3 regions of the Amaricoccus tamworthensis genome follow, and region 2 is predicted to be linked to each of the others. Evidence: riboswitches for the same ligand, from Rfam matches in the RefSeq annotation. Region 2 holds a riboswitch; each other region holds the start of a gene.
The links. A riboswitch is a leader RNA that binds a small molecule or an ion and turns the genes downstream of it on or off. The one in region 2 is predicted to bind thiamine pyrophosphate.

Region 1: it holds a riboswitch for thiamine pyrophosphate, as region 2 does, so the genes downstream of both, ACP15P_RS02635 (thiamine phosphate synthase) here and ACP15P_RS19600 (YkoF family thiamine/hydroxymethylpyrimidine-binding protein) in region 2, are expected to answer to the same signal.
Region 3: it holds a riboswitch for thiamine pyrophosphate, as region 2 does, so the genes downstream of both, thiM (hydroxyethylthiazole kinase) here and ACP15P_RS19600 (YkoF family thiamine/hydroxymethylpyrimidine-binding protein) in region 2, are expected to answer to the same signal.

The regions. Positions count from the first base shown of each region.
Region 1 covers NZ_JBNAFV010000001.1:555,646-557,901, forward strand. The annotation lists gene metG (methionine--tRNA ligase) at 1-343, shown strand, start outside; gene ACP15P_RS02630 (rhomboid family intramembrane serine protease) at 357-1,109, shown strand; TPP riboswitch at 1,161-1,265, shown strand; gene ACP15P_RS02635 (thiamine phosphate synthase) at 1,408-1,974, shown strand; gene ACP15P_RS02640 (ABC transporter substrate-binding protein) at 2,018-2,256, shown strand, end outside.
Region 2 covers NZ_JBNAFV010000017.1:71,173-73,428, forward strand. The annotation lists gene ACP15P_RS19595 (ABC transporter permease) at 1-725, opposite strand, end outside; gene ACP15P_RS19600 (YkoF family thiamine/hydroxymethylpyrimidine-binding protein) at 730-1,338, opposite strand; TPP riboswitch at 1,332-1,444, opposite strand; gene leuC (3-isopropylmalate dehydratase large subunit) at 1,733-2,256, shown strand, end outside.
Region 3 covers NZ_JBNAFV010000005.1:110,647-112,902, forward strand. The annotation lists gene thiE (thiamine phosphate synthase) at 1-333, opposite strand, end outside; gene thiM (hydroxyethylthiazole kinase) at 330-1,118, opposite strand; TPP riboswitch at 1,170-1,266, opposite strand; gene ACP15P_RS10935 (DUF2161 domain-containing phosphodiesterase) at 1,293-1,997, opposite strand; gene moaB (molybdenum cofactor biosynthesis protein B) at 2,001-2,256, opposite strand, start outside.

The DNA.
Region 1 (2,256 bases), on a different contig from region 2:
GCAGGAGTTGCGCGGCATCTGGGCCGCAGGAAACGAATACCTTCAGGCAGCGGCTCCCTGGGCGCTGTTCAAAACCGACCCGGACCGGGCGGGCGCGATTGTGCGCTTCTCGCTGAACCTCGTGCGCTTCTACGCCGTACTCTCGCAGCCCTTCATCCCCGACGCCTCCCGCGCGATGCTCGACGCGTTTGATGGCGAGGACTTTGCCTGGCCGGAAGACGTGAGTGCAGCGCTGTCGTCGCTGACACCGGGATCGGCGTTTACCACTCCGGAAGTGCTCTTCGCCAAAATCACCGACGACGCCCGCGAGGAGTTTTCCACCCGCTTCGCCGGAACGGCCTGACCGCGCAGACCCGATGTTCCCGATCCGCGACCACAACCCGTCCGGCCGCACCCCCTACGTGACCTGGGGACTGATCGCGGTGAACATTCTGGTCTTCGTGATCATGTGGCCCAGCTACTCGAACGGTCCGGAAATATCCCGGATCCTCGCCAACTGGGCCCTCGTGCCCGGCATCGTTAGCGAGGGCGGCAGCCCGGCAACCTTCCTGACCTCGATGTTCATGCATGGGGGTCTAATGCACCTGGTGGGCAACATGCTGTTCCTGTGGATCTTCGGGGATAACATGGAGGACCAGTTCGGCCACCTGCCGTTCCTTGGTTTCTACATTGCGTCGGGCATCGGTGCTGCGCTGGCACAGTACCTTCCCGACCCGACATCCTTGGTCCCGATGGTCGGGGCCTCCGGCGCGATCGCCGGGGTCATGGGCGGATACCTTCTGCTGTTTCCCAAGGCACGCGTTGATATCATCATCATCCTGATCATTTTTTTCCGCACCTTTACACTTCCCGCTTGGATCGTTCTTGGCGTCTGGATCGGTATGCAGACATTCTCGGGCCTGTCCACTTTTGGTGCGGCGGGCGGCGGCGTGGCTTACCTTGCCCATATTGGCGGTTTCGTCGCGGGGCTGGTTCTGACCATTCCATGGTGGCTTCGCCAGGGCGGCCCGGCTTACTGGAGCTGCACACACGGCACCCCACCACACCCCGAAGCCGAATACCCCTGGCGGAAAAGCACCATCCCCCAGGTGCCGCGCCGGAAAAGATAACACTGATACCGCGCTGTCTTGCGGAGCGGTTCCGGCCCGTGCTACCCAAGGTCCAATCCGTTGGGGGGCCTTTTCTGAAGGCTGAGAGGTGTCAGACACCGACCCATCGAACCTGATCCGGCCAATACCGGCGTAGGGAACGGATGTTGGGCTCACGCCCGCAGTCCCTCCCAACACGGTTTTGTCCGGACATCCGAAAGGAAGGACACCGGGACCCGTGTTTGACGAAGCCGAAGACAGCGACGAACCGTCCGAAAATAACGACGGCGAAAGCGGTTTTCCCGCGCGCTTCTACCCCATCTTCCCCGCCTCCGAGTGGCTGGAATACCTTTTGCCCGTGGGCATCAAAATGGTGCAACTGCGTCTGAGGGACATGCCCGAGGAGGACATGCGCGAGGAAATCCGTCGCAGCGTAGACCTCTGCGACAGCTACAACGCCACCCTCGTCGTCAATGACCACTGGGAGCTTGCCATTGAGGAGGAGGCCCCCTTCGTGCATCTCGGACAGGAGGATCTCGACGACGCCGACATCCACGCGATCCGCTCCGCCGGCATCCGCCTCGGGATCAGCACCCGCGACCATCTCGATCTCGACCGGGCCCTGATGCTGGAACCCGACTACATTACGCTCGGACCGATCCATCAGTCCAAAACCCGGCACGGCTACCCGCTTGGGCTCGAGCCGATTGCCGAGTGGAAGGAACTGATCGGCCACGTACCTCTTTGCGCCGTGGGCGGCATCACCCTCAAACGCGCCGCCGCCGTGTTCGACGCGGGTGCGGACATGGTCGCGGTCACAACGGACATCACCGGCCATGACGACCCCGAACTGCGGGTCCAGGAATGGCTCGAAAAAACCGAATAACCGGGTCCTCCCGGCGGCCCACCTCACATCCCAGGATTAAGACATGAACAAAACCCTCGTGACACTGCTGGCCCTTGGCCTTGCGACGCCCGCCGCCGCCCAGGACAAAATGACCGTCATCCTCGACTGGTTTGTAAATCCCGATCACGGGCCGATCATCATTGCGGAGGAGAACGGCTATTTCGAGGAAGCCGGCCTTGAAGTCGAGGTAATCGCCCCGGCCGACCCCGCCGACCCGCCGAAAATGGCGGCCGCCAACCAGGCCGAACTGGCCGTGTCCTA
Region 2 (2,256 bases):
AACAATACGAGCGTCAGGCCGGAGCTGATGACCACCGCGGCCAGAACCAGGTCGGGGCGGAAGCTGTTTTTGGCGTTCAGGATCACGATGCCGAGGCCCGCCCGCGCTCCGACGTATTCCGAGAAAATTGCGGCCACGACCGCGTAGGTGATCGAAATCCTTAGTCCCGCGAAAAAATACGGCATCGCCGACGGAAGACGCGCACGGAGGAACACGACCCTCCGCGAGGCTCCCATGGAGCGAAGCAGTTCGCCAATCTCGGGGTCGGTCGCCTCGTACCCGTCCACCAAAGCCACCAGCATCGGAAAAAACGTGACCAGCGCGACGAGCAGGACCTTGGGCGTCAGATCAAAACCAAACCAGAACACAACCAGCGGCGCGATTGCCACCAGCGGGAGGGTCTGGCTGATCACAAAGATCGGAAAAAGGGCGCGGCGCACGCGCGGCATGAAATCCAGCGCTACCGAAAGGACGAATGCCACGGTCATGGACAGGGAAAACCCTGCCAGGGTCGCCCGGATCGTGGGCAGCGTGTTTTCCCAAAGCAGCTGTCGGTTCACTGCCATTTGTTCCACCACCCGCGAAGGCGCGGGCAGCATCAGGGGCGATATGCCGGAGACATGTACCAGGATTTCCCAGGCAATGATGGCGCAGGTCACGCTCAGCACGGCCGGGACGGCCTGGGCAATGCCTCCGCCGGTGTGGCGGGGCAGGGGACGGCTCAACCTGTCAGGTCCCGGTGGGGCTGTTGGCTGAAACCGTCAGGTCGATCGTCACGTGACCGTTTGGCGGACCAAACCGGCAAAACGCCTGCTGAAGCGTAGCGAAAACGGGGCCCGCATCGCCAGAGAGCCGGGTGCAGAAGTTCTTGGAGCGGTCAAAAGTGCCGCTTCGCTTCAGGAAGTCGATGCAGCCCATGATCTCGAGCATGTGGTCGCCCGCGCCCATGACATAGAGCGAAAACTGTGCGGCCGCGTGCTGTCCCGTGTCGGCAGTTGCCGCCAGGGCCTCGAGCGCGGCGTCCTGCCTCGTTTCGAGAGGCTCGGACGGATTGGCCAGCGCGCCGGTCCGGCAAATGGGATCATCCGGCTCACCCGGGCATCCGCGCGACAATGTGGCGCGCAGCACTACATGATGGCCGGTCGAAGCCGCTTCGGCAAAGAGGTCGCGCAGGGCGGGAAACAGCACCTCGGGAGGTCCAACGATCAGTGTTGAAATATCGTCGGTCTCAATTCGTAGACGGTCCCGCCAGGGGTCGAGCGCCCTGAGCGATCCCAAAATGACGTCAACGAACCCGTCGGTCATGGGATAAAGTGAAACCTGTGCGCCTACGAACATGTGCAGTCTCCTTGCTACGCTGGCATTATCCAGATCAGCTTTGAGGGTCCGTGGACTTGTGCCCACATCTCAGCCGCGACACTACGCGGCACCCCTGAGTTGAGAGTTCATTTTCAGATCGGGGTCGGGATTGCAAGCTGATTTCGGCAAATGGCGTCGAAGGCCCGGGACCGGCCCCCAATTCACGGTATCGGCGTTCAGAGTGGGAAACCGCACCCATTCTTGCCCAAAAATCCAGGAAGCGTTAGAGAAGCGCCATGAATGGAATGTTTGACATGGATGATCACGCGCGGCTGCCCTGGCGGTTCCACCGCTGGCACGTGACCCTGCGGCTATGTGGCTGAACCATATAGTGAATTTCTGATCTCCTGAACATTCTGGCAGAGGAATAGCCATGACAGCGCCAAAAACACTCTACGACAAAATCTGGGATGCCCATCTCGTACACGAATCTGATGACGGCACCTGCCTGCTTTATATCGACCGCCACCTGGTCCATGAGGTGACCAGCCCGCAGGCTTTTGAGGGGCTTCGCATGGCCGGTCGCAAGGTTCGCGCGCCTGGCAAAACCGTGGCCGTCCCCGATCACAATGTGCCCACAACGACCGACCGTGCAAGCGGCATCATCTCCAACGAGGAGAGCCGCATCCAGGTTGAGGCGCTGAAAAGCAATGCCGAGCAGAACGGGATCACCTATTACGGTGTAAACGACGTGCGGCAGGGGATCGTGCACATCGTTGGCCCCGAGCAGGGCTGGACGCTTCCGGGCATGACGGTGGTCTGCGGCGACAGCCACACCGCGACCCATGGTGCATTCGGCGCACTGGCGCACGGTATTGGTACGTCGGAAGTGGAGCACGTTCTGGCCACCCAGACGCTGATCCAGAAGAAATCCAAAAACATGCTGGTCAGGATCAA
Region 3 (2,256 bases), on a different contig from region 2:
AAGCTGATCCTCCGCCTCAATCGACAGGCCCAGCACCATGTCGGGCCCAATCGCCTCGCGGATTTTGCCGACATCCCCGTCCGACTGCCCCACATGCAGACCGGCGGCATTCACCGACCTGGCCACGTCGACCCGATCATTGATGATCAGCGACGCACCAAACCCTCCGATAGCGGCCATGACCTCCCGCGCCAGCCCGGCGAAATCCGCGTCCGGCAGGGTTTTGTGGCGCAGCTGGATCCAGCCCGCGCCCCCGCGCGCCGCCGCCTCGGCCTGCTCCACGATGGACAGAGGCGCGTCCGCGTCGGTGACAAAACACAGCGGCGGGATCACGCGGCCGACACCCTGGCACGCTCCGCGACCACGTCCGCGGTCAGGCTGTGCAGAGCGTCAATGAACCGCACCTGGAAGCTTCCTGGCCCGGTTGCCCCATCCGCGGCAATCTCACCGGCCACCGCAAAACACGCCAGAGCCGCCACGGTCGCATCAAACGGGTCCTCATCCACAATAAAGGCCGCAACGTAGCCGGTCAGTGAACAGCCCAGCGCGGTCACGAGCGGCATCAGGCTGTGACCGTTCGAGACGCGCGCCGCGCGCTCGCCATCGGTCACGTAATCCACCTCACCGGTCACGGCGACGACCGCACCGGTCCGTTTGGCCAGGTCCCGCGCGACAGCCTCCGCGGCCGCAACCGGATCTGCCGCGTCAGCGCCACGACCCGCAGCAGCCGTTCCGCCCAGCGCCAGAATCTCGGACGCATTGCCCCGGATGACGGTTGGCTTAAACCCCAGCAGCCGGGCACCCTGCTCCTGCCGAAACGCCGTTGCGCCCACCGCAACCGGGTCCAGCACCCAGGGTGTGCCGGCCTTCTGCGCACCCTCAGCCGTCGCCGCCATCGCCTCGGCCCAGTCCGCGTCAATCGTACCGATATTGATACTGACCGCACTCGCGATTGCGGCAAATTCCGGGCCCTCCTCGCTGGCATGAACCATTGCGGGCGAGGCTCCGGCGGCCAGCATGATGTTGGCCATGACATTCATGGCAACATAGTTGGTGATGTTCTGGACGAGCGGTGTGCGGTCGCGCATCCGGTTCAGGTGTTCCGCTGGTGTGTTCATGTCTCTCCCTCGCTGTGACGGAGGGGCGCCTGGCGTCAATCCGGTCCTCTGATCCCGCGCCATGCAACTTCCTCCGCCGGTATGATCCGGTTCAGGTTCAAAGGGTCCTTCTCAGCCCGGCCGATGCCGCGCGCCCCTGTCGCCATGTCTCTGTCACACAGGCCGAAGAGCCTGTCAAACATCTCCGTCGGCCGGTTTCGGCGGTTCCAGCTCCGCCAGCACGTCAGCGAAGCTTTCCAGCCCCTCGCGCCCCTTCGGCGTCAACGCGTAAATCCCCCGCGCCTCCCGCTCGAACCAGCCGTAGTGATCCGCCCGCATCAACACCGCCGCCCGAGGCACACCCGCATCGCGCGCCACAAGTGCCGCCCTGCAAGCGCCGTTCAGGCTCAGATACGCAGCACAGCGCAGCGCGTCCTGCCGGTAGGCCGTGATCCGTTTCACCCCGGTACTGCCACCCTCGTTCGGGTCGCCCACCCGCCGCTCAAACTCGCGCAGCAGCCGCCCGGCCTTCTTCGCATTGCGTCGCGGCTGGTAGGGACCGGGATCGAGATGGGCCTCCACCGTGCCCTCCCCGTCCGTCTTCACCGCCAGCAGACCCAGACCCAACCGGCGACACAGGCGGATAATATCCCGGTAACGCAGTTTCCAGCCCCGGTCGGATGACACCGGCACGGCCAGATACACATGCTCAAACAAAGCCTGCCGCGCCACGCCCTGCATCACCAGGGCCAGCGAAAACGTCAGTTTCATCTCGACGACGAGAGGCGGTTCATCCCCGCGCACGGCCAGCAGGTCACAGTCCCCGATCTCGGCCTTCACCTCATATCCCTGCGCCTCAAGATACCGCTTGAGCGGTGGATAGAGATCGGTCTCACGCATCGGTCACTTGCGCCTTTTGTGTTCCTCAAGACGCGGCATGATCTCGACAAAATTGCAGGGCATGTGCCGGTAATCGAGCTGCTTCTCCAGGATCCCGTCCCAGGCATCCTTGCACGCACCAGGACTGCCGGGCAGCGCAAAGAGATACGTACCGCCCGCAACCCCGGCGCAGGCGCGGCTCTGGATTGCTGATGTCCCTATTTTCTCGGCCGAAACCATGGTGAACATGGTCGAAAACGCGGGGATATGCTTCTCGTAG